DNA from 2 places in the Paenibacillus physcomitrellae genome. Region 1 is predicted to be linked to the other one. Evidence: a T-box and tRNA genes for the amino acid it is inferred to sense, from the RefSeq annotation. Region 1 holds a T-box; the other holds one or more tRNA genes.
What was found. The T-box of region 1 lies ahead of gltX (glutamate--tRNA ligase). A T-box ahead of a tRNA ligase gene usually reads a tRNA of that ligase, here a tRNA-Glu.
Positions count from the first base shown of each region.

Region 2: it has a tRNA-Glu gene. The T-box ahead of gltX (glutamate--tRNA ligase) is inferred to sense a tRNA for this amino acid. The anticodon was not compared.

Region 1 covers NZ_CP022584.1:719,994-726,282, reverse strand. Annotated here, with positions in the region: gene CBE73_RS03310 (glucose-1-dehydrogenase) at 42-827, opposite strand; gene CBE73_RS03305 (SDR family NAD(P)-dependent oxidoreductase) at 1,028-1,789, opposite strand; gene CBE73_RS22340 (MarR family winged helix-turn-helix transcriptional regulator) at 2,255-2,647, shown strand; gene CBE73_RS22335 (hypothetical protein) at 2,761-2,952, shown strand; gene gltX (glutamate--tRNA ligase) at 2,955-4,613, opposite strand; T-box leader at 4,657-4,903, opposite strand; gene CBE73_RS03290 (glycoside hydrolase family 88 protein) at 4,979-6,067, opposite strand; gene CBE73_RS03285 (extracellular solute-binding protein) at 6,153-6,289, opposite strand, start outside.
Region 2 covers NZ_CP022584.1:4,361,149-4,367,437, forward strand. Annotated here, with positions in the region: gene CBE73_RS19595 (hypothetical protein) at 1-104, shown strand, start outside; tRNA gene CBE73_RS19600 (tRNA-Asn) at 154-229, shown strand; tRNA gene CBE73_RS19605 (tRNA-Ser) at 239-327, shown strand; gene CBE73_RS19610 (Cof-type HAD-IIB family hydrolase) at 388-1,254, opposite strand; gene CBE73_RS19615 (DeoR/GlpR family DNA-binding transcription regulator) at 1,254-2,045, opposite strand; tRNA gene CBE73_RS19620 (tRNA-Glu) at 2,275-2,349, shown strand; tRNA gene CBE73_RS19625 (tRNA-Leu) at 2,353-2,435, shown strand; gene CBE73_RS19630 (PAS domain-containing protein) at 2,673-3,308, opposite strand; gene CBE73_RS19635 (helix-turn-helix domain-containing protein) at 3,548-3,928, shown strand; tRNA gene CBE73_RS19640 (tRNA-Leu) at 4,002-4,084, shown strand; gene CBE73_RS19645 (Nramp family divalent metal transporter) at 4,184-5,533, opposite strand; gene CBE73_RS19650 (organic hydroperoxide resistance protein) at 5,822-6,244, shown strand.

The DNA of each region.
Region 1 (6,289 bases):
CTTGTCCGGTCATTGGAATTCACATAGAGTTCTGTGGTCCGTTACCCGCGGCCTCCTTGGAAGGAAGGATATTTGGTCATGCCTCCGTCTGCAAACAAGGTTATGCCTGTAACATAGCTGGATTCCGAAGACGCAAGCCATACAGCAGCCGCTGCAATTTCTTCAGGTCTTCCGATGTAACCCAGCGGCACAAGCTCCTCAACCGAAGCACGCAGCTTAGGGTTTGCGAATTTAAGTGCATTAATAGGCGTGTTAATCGCTCCAGGGGCAATGCTGTTCACGCGAATTCCCTTAGGTGCAAATTCAAGAGCAAGCGTCTCGGTCATCATCTTGATTCCGCCCTTGCTCGCAGCGTAATGCAGAAAATGCGGCCACGGAATCGTTTCATGAACACTGGAAATATTGATGATCCGGCCTTTGATCCCGTGCTCCAGCATATAGTCAACAGCCTCCCTGCAGCCGAGAAACGCGCCGGTTAAATTTACATCAATGACCTGCTGCCAGTCTGTCAAACTCAGGTCCTGCGAAGGAACCTCGTTTTCGATACCGGCGTTGTTGATCATAATATCCAAGGAACCGAAATGCTGATGCGCCGCCTGCACCAGCTTCTTCACGTCCGCTTCTTTGGAAACATCTCCTTGCACGCCAATAGCCTGTCCACCATGCGAATGGATTTCATCAATAAGAGGCTGGACATCCTGATTACTACTGTAGTAATTGATCACAACATTTGCTTTCTCCTGACCAAAACGCCGTGCCATCGCCTCTCCGAGTCCGGTTGCGGCACCCGTAATAATAACCGTCTGTCCTTGAAGATCCTGATACATCCCGGAAACCTCCTGTCCGAATGACTGATATTCTGATAGGTTCAAATTTACATTAACCAATCCGTTCTTCACTGAATATGGCTTAACCGAATGGGGAGCAGGATCAGTTCAAGCGGCCGGCCCTTTGGATGGCTCTTTAAAAGATCGTAAAATAAAAAAAAGCTGCAATTTATGCAGCTTTCAAAGTATAACCCCAATACTCAAATCGCCGGCATGACATTGCCGCCGCTGACCGGGATATAAGCTCCGGTGATGAAGCTGGCTAAGTCCGAAGCCAGAAAAACAACTGCATTCGCGATCTCCTGGTCAGTCCCGCGTCTCTTGAGCGGCACGTTTTGGATATAATCGTCGCTTTCGGCAATGCCATTCGTGCGCTCGCGTTCACTGATCGTCCAGCCCGGTGCCACCTGATTGACCGTAATCTGATGTGCGCCGACTTCCTTCGCCAGCACCCGATAAACGCCGTCCATGCCTCTTTTGCCCGCCACATAAGCCGATTGTCCCGGGAAGTTCTGCATGGAGCATTCTGTATTGATGCCGATGAACCGTCCGCCCTTCTTCTCGATCATGGCCGGTATAAAGGCTTTCGCCAGATAAACGCTCTGCAGAACGCAGGACTCGAATTGGCTTGTGTAGTCCTCCGCTGGCTGCTCCAGCACGGAAGTCCACTGGTACTGCACAACCGCATTGGCTACGACAATGTCTACATGACCCAAGCTTGCTTCAACAGTTTGCTTCAGCGCCTGGATCGACTCCTGCTTCGTTATGTCGGCTTTGACAGCAACGGCACGTCTTCCGAGCGCTTCGATTGTACCCTTCAATTCAAGCGCTTTCGCTTCGTTGCTATGGTAATGCAAGGCGATATCCGCGCCGCACTCCGCAAGTGTATGAGCGATGACACGGCCGAGTTCTCCCGTCGCTCCCGTTACCAAGGCCGTTTTTCCTGAAAGATCTATCTTCATGTGTCTGTTCTCCTTCTATTAAATAGCATTATTGTCCAATATATTAACATAAACAGGATAAGCCGTCTAAACGTTTTAACCTGTTGCTAGATTTGTCCTTCGTCGTTATCATGAAATGCCATTCTCGATCCTATGATCGTCTTCGATCCGTGATACGAGACACGCCTTCATTTTTGGAACTCTGCGGAGAATATCGAACATGACTTTGTCCAGTAACGGTTGTTATCTTGCTTCATCGCGAGTGTTGAGATTGACACTTGAGAATCATTTAGGATGCATTAATTTAGGTAGGCTAAATATATGAATCATCCGTTCAGTGATAATGTCGCGTATTTAGTGAAGCAGATATTTAAGGATTTCAATCATGAATACGAACGAAGACTTGCTGATTATTCTCTTACCGCCACTCAAGCCAACGTGTTGGAGCTCATCTGGATTAATGGGGACGGGCTAACTCAATAGGAACTGCACGAAAGACTCAAAATTCGTCCTGCTTCTCTTACGAACCTGCTGAATACTCTTGTTATGGGCGGATGGATATTGCGCAAGCCGGATCAGCAGGACGCCCGCACGAACCGAGTGTTCTTGACGGAACAAGGCAAGGCTCAATGCAAAGTTTGTACGGAAATCATTACGGAGCTTGAACAAACGGTCAGACAAGGCTTGTCACCGGAGGAGGTGGCGTTGCTGCTCGTCTGGATGAAAAAAAATTCAGCGAAATTTATCGCCCCAATAAGCAAATGTAGAAGATTTCACTTCGAGTTTTTATTTAGAAAAGCTAAATATATATATTCCAAACCAATTCATCGGAGGAAAAACCAATGGTGTAATATTATTTATGCGCAGTTGTCACTTTGATCAGTGCGACCGTCAGCTTCGGGTTTTCGCTTGATGCTTATTCCAAGGCAAAGAAGCAAGGTGAAAGCACATTAACGAATGCAATGTACGCGATGTCCCGGAGCTTCTCTCTGTTGTTGGCATGTCTTATTCCGCTCTTTTATGAGACGTATGCCTATCTGCTGGCCGTATCGGTTGCCATGATTAGCGTACAATTTTTTGACGGGTTCGTAGGCGTTAAAGTGAAAAATACGTTTAAGACAATCGGTCCTTTCGCGACTGCCGCAGGCAATGGAATTTTATTGATCTTATTGTTATTGGATTAGCCCTACCCCGCTACAAATCTTTGCATCCGTTCCAGCACCCGGTATTTGCCCATAACCTGCATCATATCAAATAAATCAGGTGTATGAGTTCTGTTCGTCAGCGCTATTCTGAGTACCATAGCTACATCTCCTACATGCCCTTTGTAACGGTCAGGATCGGCTTTATAGCTTTTCATATCCTCGGCAAAGCCGAGTTTCCCGGCAAGCTCTTTCAGTCTCTGGAACCAAACATCTTGTTCGTCATCAAATCTATAAGTCTCGCTGAACCCTCGTACGACCTCCTTCGCCGTATGAACACTTATATTTGCAGGTAACTTATATCCACAGCTTATCTCTTTAACAAACCATTCATCATCATACAAAGATATCATCGTCTTCACGTCAGACCACTTGGAAATATCTTTTCTAGGTTTCTCCGCAGCTCGGCCTATATTGAGAATGTTAATCGTGTAATCTTTGTTCTTATCCATCAAAGAATAAAGCTCCGGATCAAATTCCTTCGACCAAGCATATACCTCGTCAAATACTTGCTTAGCCGTGAACCTTGCGATCACCTCTTTGCTGAGGTCATTTAGTTTATTCATGTCAAATAAAGCGCCGCTGGCATGCATTTTATCGGTCCGGATGACAAAGTCCCTAAATGACCGATGAGGATTCGCCATCCTCCATTCTTCAAAGTCAGAATTGATGAGATTCATGAAGTATTCGCTTATGGCTGCTCCCGGATATCCTTGTTCCCGGTAATACGCTGCGGTACCGTCCAAATCCTTCCGTTTGCTGAATTTACGTTTGGAAGCCCCTACTTGCTTCATAATGGGGGCGATATGACCGTATTCAGGTCTTCTGAAACCAAAGGTTTCAAACAGCTGGATATGGATCGGCACAGATGAAAGCCATTCATCCCCTCTAATCACATGGGTTGTACCCATCAGATGATCGTCTATGACATGGGCAAAATGGTAGGTAGGCAGCCCATTCGTTTTCATGATCACGATATCCTGGTCATTTTTCGGCAGCGTGGTCGCGCCTTTCACCAGGTCGTTGTACTCGATCCTTTTGTCTGTTGATCCTGAAGATCGAAGTCTAACCACAAAGGGCTTTCCCTTATCCATCTCTTCTTTGGCTTGCTCCCATGAAATATCCCGGTGTTTAGCCCATTTTCCATAATATCCGGTCGTAACTTTTAAGCGCTGCTGGTTTCTTCGGATCTGCTCTAAATCGTCCGGGTCGCAGAAACATGGATAGGCTAATCCGTTTCGGACGAGATGCTTAATAAATACCTTATAAATTTGTATTCGAGAGCTTTGCTTGTAGGGGCCATAGTCCCCTTGATCCTCACCGGATAGGCCTGGCCCCTCATCCACATAAATTCCGAAGTAGGACAAGGAATGGATAATATTGTCCAGACTGCCTTGAATTTCGCGTTTTTGATCTGTGTCTTCCAGCCGCAGGAAGAATACCCCATTGCTTTGATGGGCTAATCTTTCCGAGATCAAAGTGGCGTACAGTCCGCCAATATTAAGCGGGCCCGTAGGACTAGGTGCAAAACGCGTCACTACAGCATCAGAAGGTAAGTTTCTTGGCGGAAAAAAGGCATAAATATCCGCCGGCAGCTGCTGAATATCCGGAAATAAAAGTTCAGCCATCATCTCATTTGACATCGGAATCTCCTCCTATTGCTCAAAATAAAAAGCCTTCCATCCTGTTAAGGACGAAAGGCTTAGCTTCCGCGTTACCACCTAAATTGGTTAAAAACCCGCTCATGGTGCGACCATTAGATCCTGACGCACATTTCTTTAACGGGAAATTCCCGGTAGACCTACTCCCTCTTGCCTTATTCTTTCGGTCTACTGCTCCAAGGCTTCCTTCATTAAGCTCGAATACCCAATTTCACCGGCATGGGCTCTCTTTGATTCGAGGGATAATTACTCTTCCTCTTCACGGCATTTTACAATATGTGGATATGTTTAAAGATACGATAATTCAACAGCGGCAAGTTGTCAAGAATCATTTTGCCGGTTGTCCCTCAAAAAATCCGCCGCTCCCAGCCATTCAGCTTGGCCAGAGCCTCAAGAAAGAAGTAATCGCCGTAAATCAGGGAGACGTCCACATTTTGGCCGGCGGGCTTGTGCCCGGTGGCATGCAGCAGAATCGCCTCATGCTCTGGCAGATGCCAGGTCGCATAGCTCTGATCCAGCGATCTTATCATCCGCTTCGCAGCCAGACGGTACACCCTGCCCTCCTGCTCGGGAAGCAGCGAAGCCAGCTCCAGCAGTCCGGAAGCGGCGCAGGCCCCCGCCGAGCTGTCCCTCGGCTCATGCTGCAAATTCTCCGAGGCCCGGAAGTCCCAATGCGGCACCGCATCTGCCGGCAGATGGGCAAGGAAGAAATCGGCTACTTGTCGGGAGGCCCGCAGGTATTTCTTGTCGCCCGTATATGTGCAGGCATTCGCCATGCCGTACAGCGCCCATGCGGCGCCCCGGCTCCAGGCCGAATCGGGACTGGCCCCCTGCCCGCCGATAGCTCCCAGACATTCTCCCGTAACAGGATCAAAGTTTACGATATGGCATACCGAGCCATCCTTCCGAATAAATCGCTCCACCACCGTATCGGCATGCGCACGGGCAATATGCATGAAACGCGGATCGCCCGAGGCTTCGGCGGCCCAGAATAGCAGCGAAAGATTCATCGACGAGTCGATAATGGACCAGCCTAGCTTATCCTGGTTCCAGGCCCGCAGGAAACGGCCTGCCAAATTGTACCGGCCTGCCAGCAAATTCGCGGCGAACAAGCCGCGGCGCAGGGCATCGGGATCTCCGGTCAGCTTATATTTGATGACAGCGGTGGGCAGAAATTGAAAGCCGACATCATGGTGGAAGTTGTTCTCCTGCAGCATCATACGCTCAAGCCGTTCATCCCAGCTCCAGGCAGCTTGCTTGTAGGCTTCTTTCCCTGTTAGATCATACAGAATCCACAGCATGCCCGGCCAAAATCCCGTGGTCCACCAATCGAGCCGCATATCATCATATCTTCCGTCTGCCTTGGCAGCATGCGGAGATTTGTCGCCGATTTGCTCTAGCATGAACTCAGCTTTCTTTATGGTTCTGCCCAGCATTTCCGCAAATTCAAATGCCGGTTTATTCATGGTTGCTTCCCTTACCCTTTCCGGCTCTGTCCCTGTCCCTTTGTCTCTCTGCTCATTATTCCACATGGGCGTCCGGACCGATTTGAACGCCTTCTTTATTGTTGTAACGCTCTGTCGCTTCTTTGATGATTTCATTGCCGCCGCTGGCTCTCCATTCCTCAATGACCTTCGGCCAGTCGGAAATGTTCTCGG
Region 2 (6,289 bases), 1.2 Mb from region 1:
CCAAAACCAAACAAGAGATGCTGCAGCAGGGCAGCCGCAAACACAAGAATCGGCTCTTGGAAAGCTCAAGAGAGGATTCTTTTTTTATGCTTGAAACCGCTTGACTTGGTTTGTTGCTTTGTGATATATTCAATTACGTTCACTGATTAATGTTCCCTGATAGCTCAGTTGGTAGAGCACTCGACTGTTAATCGAGTTGTCACAGGTTCGAGTCCTGTTCGGGGAGCCATTTTTATTTGGAGAGATACCCAAGTGGCTATAAGGGGACCCTCTGCTAAGGGGTTAGACTGCGTAAGCGGTGCGAGGGTTCGAATCCCTCTCTCTCCGTAGATGAAGAAGAGCTGCAGCATAAGCTGCGGCTCTTCTTTTTGCATACACATTTATAAGTTACAGGCTCAGTGAGTGCCCCAGGACCTGACGTATAGCGTGAGCGACACCGTTATCCTGATTGCTTAACGTTACCGTGCTGCACAGATCTTTGATCTGCTGATGAGCATTGCCCATGGCCACGCTTCTTCCGGCGATTTTTAACATCGAAATATCGTTATAGCTGTCGCCGACCGCCATGACTTCGGACAAAGGAATTTGATGCATGTCTGCCATACGCATTAAGGCGCTGCCTTTCGAGGCCAGCGGATGCTCCACTTCAAAGTTATGATCGGCTGAAATAACCATGGTCAGCTCGGAGTCCTCTAAATACCGTTTCCGTCCGGCTTCTAATTTCTCTGCTTCAAAGGAAAAACCGAGGATATTATAAATCTCAGCTTCCTCCGGAACATGCCGGTAAGAGGGGATACGGGCAAGTCCGTGCTGTTCATACTGTTTCTCCAAAGCGTGAAGCAGAGACTGTAAAGTCATATTAGGATTGCTGCTCAGCACACGGTCCATTTCGATGCTCATCAGCTCATGGCCGTTCTGCGGGGTATAAATGCCTCGGTCTGTCATGGCTTCATAGTAATATTGATTAGCTTCAAGCCAGGCCAAAACCTCCATCGCTTTATCCCGGTTTATCGGGATGCTGTGAATCGGCTGACCATCGGCGTCATGCAAGGTAGCTCCATTTGCCCCGATCACCGGAGTCGAAATGCCGGCCTGGCTGCAAATTTGCTTGGCATCATAGAAAGCTCGGCCCGTAGCGATGGTAACCAATACCCCTTGGCTTTGAGCCTCTTGAATGGCTTCCGCATTCTCCATACTGACCTGACTGTTCGAGTTCAATAGGGTTCCATCCAAATCGACGGCAATCATCTTGATCATTGTTCCTCAGACTCCTTTTTCTCGTAATCTTGGGTAGTCAGCACCTCGACGCCATGCTGCCGCAGTTGTTCTAGGAGCTCCGGTTCAGGAAGCAGATCCGTAATCAGTAAATCGACGTCAGACCAGCTGCCGAAGCGGTAATAGTTGCTTTTGCCAAACTTGAAATGATCGGCCAGGACAATAACCTGGGACGCTTGCTGCATCATGCGTTCTTTAATTCGGCCTTCTTCTTCATAAACGGCGAACAAACCTCCGTCAGCAATGCCCCCAGTTCCAATAAAGGCTTTATCTGCCCGATAGCGAGAAAGCGTCTCGGCGACGGATATCCCGTAAACAAACCGGTGTTCTTTGTGCAGCTGTCCGCCCAACAGATGAACTGAAACATTGGGTTTGGACGACAGCACGTCAGCCTGGTTAATGGAGTTAGTAATTACATAGGTATCGCCGGCCGTCCACCTTTCTGCACAAGCTTGAACCGTCGTGGAAGAATCGAGGATAACTCGTTCTCCCGGACGTACGAGGCCTGCGGCTATCCGGCCGATCTGCTGTTTTTCTTCCGAAACGGACAGCAGTCTTTCATTGTAGTTCTGAATTCGTTCAAAAGGAGCGGCTGGCAGCAGGGCGCCTCCGCGTGTCCGGATGATGGCCTGCTGTTCCTCGAGCTTTACCAGATCGCGGCGGGCGGTATCCCGGGATACTTCAAAGAGGGAGCAGATGTCTTCAACGGAAATTCTTTTATGGGCCTCCAGATAATCAATAATTGCGCGCATACGTTCTTCTTGGTACATCACTTCTACCTCCGCTTGTTATATAAGGTATTATAAGCTCTTGTAATGAATGTTGCAATATTATACGTATATTTAAGTGATATTAAGTCAAAGGTAACGTTGGTTGTTCTAAATCGCTTATCTTCTAAGGATGATAAAAAATTTGAAAAAAGTTATTGCTTCGACCTCATAATTTTGATATACTCAATCTTGTCGCTGCGAAAGATAAGCTCCGACTAAAAGAAATTAAGGCCCGTTGGTCAAGGGGTTAAGACACCTCCCTTTCACGGAGGTAACAGGGGTTCGAATCCCCTACGGGTCACCATATGCGGTAGTGGTGGAATGGCAGACACGCTATCTTGAGGGGGTAGTGGGCGTACGCTCGTGGAGGTTCGAGTCCTCTCTACCGCATTATAAGCAAAGCAAAGACGGCCCAGGGGAACTCTTCCCTTAGGCCGTTTTTTATTTTTCTTTTATGAAAATTTTCAGTAAAAACAAGGCTTCATAAACTTTACATTTCTAGCTAGCTATACTAGTATAATTCATGTTCTCTTGCAGTACATGAAGGAGATTCATACGGAAAGTTAAATTATGTTATAATTATTTAGATGTTGGGAAATCGTGTGAAGAACATTTGCCGGATAAAATTCAAATATCCTGTTCCCGCTGCTTCTTCTCAAGAATGGCGGCATATTGAGGGTATAGATGCCCCATGCATTCCGTACATATATCATGCGTAAGTTCAATATGCAGGTGATTTTTTAAATAGCTTTCGAGCGAGTGCCAGTCGTCCTGGCTGTCTCGGATTCTTTTGCAGACTGCACACATGGGCAGAAGACGGCTCATAAGGAAATTCGGCTTTTCTTCCGCTCTGTCAGAAGAGACGGTTTCGGTATGGAGAGCCGATATATCGTGTAGACTGATAACCAGTCCTTGTACATATCCGGTTTGGTCCGCAAGCGGTGCGATTTCAAGCATTAGCCATTGAACGCCTGCTGAAGTGTGATGATTAAACTGAACGGGTTCAAATGAGTCAAGGCCTTGAAGTAAATCATCAAGCTTGGAGAGGCAATATCGGGTTAGTTGATCGCCGTAAGCGCTCCTGAACGCATCCATTTGAAGCAGGTTCACTCCGTGCCAGTTAAAATCGGAAGGAACGTTGTTTTGCAGCGCGATCTGGGTCCAGAATTCATTATAATCCACGATGCAGCCTTCCCTGTTCGTGATCGCCAAACCATAACGCAGGGAATGGACGGCATTTGTCCATTGCAAATAATTGTTCACGCCAACGCTCCTCACTATGTCCTTTAAGCTGCAACATTTAGAACTATAACTTTAAGTACCATGACTAAAAGTACCATAACTATAAGTACTGTAATCTCGAGATCTATAACCGTGAAATAGGAATAAGAAGCCCAAGCAGGAGCTTGTCTGTAGTTCTATTATATACGTAATTACGTCATTTAACAATAAAATATAACTTATTTACGCAATTTATGTTTGAAACATTGGAGGAAGTCAGAATGCATTCCATTTATGAACGGATCGATCTGTTGATCCGGATGAAGAAAATGACCAAAAAGAGCTTTTGCGAGAAGCTTGGAATCAGTACTGGAAACCTCGGGGATTGGAAACGGGGGAAATCCACGCCGAGTACAAATAAACTTATTGAAATCGCTGCTTTTTTTGATGTAAGTCTGGATTGGCTGATGCTTGGCAAAGGGGCTTTCAATTCTGCGGTGAAGGAACAAGCGGAGTCCTACAGCCATTATTATTCCCACCTGGATGAAGAGGATCGAACGGCTAAGCTTACACCTGAGGAAGAGGCGTTCATCCGTGAATACATAGCGTTCACCCGATATCGGAAACAGCGGAACAGACGCAATGAGGACGGGGAATCCTGATTTTTTTGTAGAAAAAGCTTTACTTATTAAATCGCTAGATATATAATATTAATGTTCGCTTCAAAAATAACGTGCGGTAGTGGTGGAATGGCAGACACGCTATCTTGAGGGGGTAGTGGGCGTACGCCCGTGGAGGTTCGAGTCCTCTCTACCGCATAATTGAATTGAAGTTGGCATTTAAAAAGGTTTCTTCCCTGCAGTGATCTGCAACGGAAGAAACCTTTTTTTATTGTCTTCTTACTGCTGCTATAAGCATTATCCACTGAAAGTTTGAATGAGAAGGAAGACATTAAGGCCGATGATGACGGCCGTAATAAACCAGGCCAGAATCGCAATCCAGCGTTTGTTTACGAACTTGCCCATCTTTGTTTTGTCGCAGGTGAATTTCACGAGCGGAACAACTGCAAAAGGCAGCTGCAGAGAAAGAACGACCTGACTGAAGACAAGCAGATCCTGAATGCCGCTTTCCCCATACATCGCTGTAACAATAACAGCGGGAATAATGGCGATCAAACGGGTGATCAGGCGGCGCAGCCAAGGTTTCAGCCTAATGTTGACGAAACCCTCCATTACAATCTGTCCTGCCAGCGTTCCTGTTAACGTGGAGTTCTGTCCCGATGCCAGCAGGGCAACCGCAAACATGATGCTGCCAAGCGTTGTTCCCACGATTGGAGTAAGCAGATGATAAGCATCGCCGATTTCTGCGACACTGGTCATGCCATTCACATGGAACGTAGCGGCCGAAACGATTAGAATAGCAGAATTGATCAGAAGTGCGAAAGTCAAGGCAATTGTGGAATCCCAGGTCATATATTTGATCGCTTGCCGTTTGCCAAGTTCGGTCCGCTCAAATTTTCTCGTCTGAACGATCGAGGAATGTAAATAAAGGTTATGAGGCATAACCGTTGCTCCTAAAATACCGACCGCAATGTAAAGCATCGCAGGATTCGTAACAATTTCCGCTTGCGGGACATACCCCCGCAGAACACCGCCCATGTCCGGTTTGGCCAGGAACAGATCAACCCCAAAACAGATCCCGATGGTTAGAATCAGCAGGATAACGAAGATTTCGAGTGACCGGAAGCCCTTATTCTGCAGCAGTAAAATAATCAGTACATCAGCTGCGGTAATAAGAACGCCGTATAGAAGCGGGATGCCAAATAATAAATTTAGCGCAATTGCCGAGCCGATAACCTCGGCAAGGTCACAGGCCGCTATCGCCAGCTCGCAGAGCAGCCAAAGCGCTATCGAGACCGGTTTGGAATAGTGATCCCGGCAGGCTTGGGCTAAATCCCGTCCGGTAGCAATTCCAAGTTTGCCGGATAAGTGCTGCAGCAGGATGGCCATCAGGTTGGACAAGAGGATGACAGCGAGCAGCGTGTAGCCGAATCTTGATCCGCCTTCGATATCGGTTGCCCAGTTGCCCGGATCCATGTAACCGACTGCAACCAAGTAGCCGGGTCCGGCGAAGGCCAGAAATTTTTTGAAATAAGAACCGGATTTAGGTATATGCATCGAACGGTGCGATTCCGCCAAAGAAGGATTGGAGGGAGCCGCTCTCCAGCCTTTCAGAGGGGGAGTTTCGTTTTCGTAAGCATCACTCATGGAATATCACCCTTTGCCTGATAAAAATTTTCGTTATCATTATTGTAATCCCACAATAGTTTTTGTCTAGGGAAACATTTTAGTGCAAGCGCTTTTTTGTTGTTATTGGGTAAAAATGGGCTTATCCTGTTAAATTAGGCGTTCAACCGACATAAATACTGTAAGCTTAATGTATGCAATTTAATCGGTTTTGACATCCTAAGCTGTAGAATTGACGTTCGGACGACGTTTGAAATTATACGGACGGTTTAATTTACTACAGTAGGAAAATGATAAGGAGTGATCAGCATGGAAGCCTTGTATACAGCAAAAGTGAAAGTTCACGGCGGCCGGACGGGGGCTATCGAGTCATCGGACGGGGTGCTGAAACATAATCTTACGATGCCTAAGGAGCTTGGAGGCTCCGGCGGCGAAGGAACCAATCCGGAGCAGCTGTTTGCTGCGGGTTATGGAGCCTGCTTTGAAAGTGCGCTGGCCAACGTGGCCCGCAAGGAGAAGATTAAGCTTGAGGGCGTGGAAGTGGACAGCCAGGTCACCATTGGCAAAGACGAAGCGGACGGCGGTTTCCAGCTATCGGTACAGCTGGATGTTAAGATTCCAAACGTGGACAAAAGCCAGGCTCAGGAGCTACTGCACAAAGCTCATCAATTCTGCCCGTATTCTAAGGCAACGCGCGGGAATATCGTCGTGAAGCTGAACGCGGTAGAATAGGAAATAAAAACTAAAGAAACAACGTGAATAATTATAGTAAGGAAA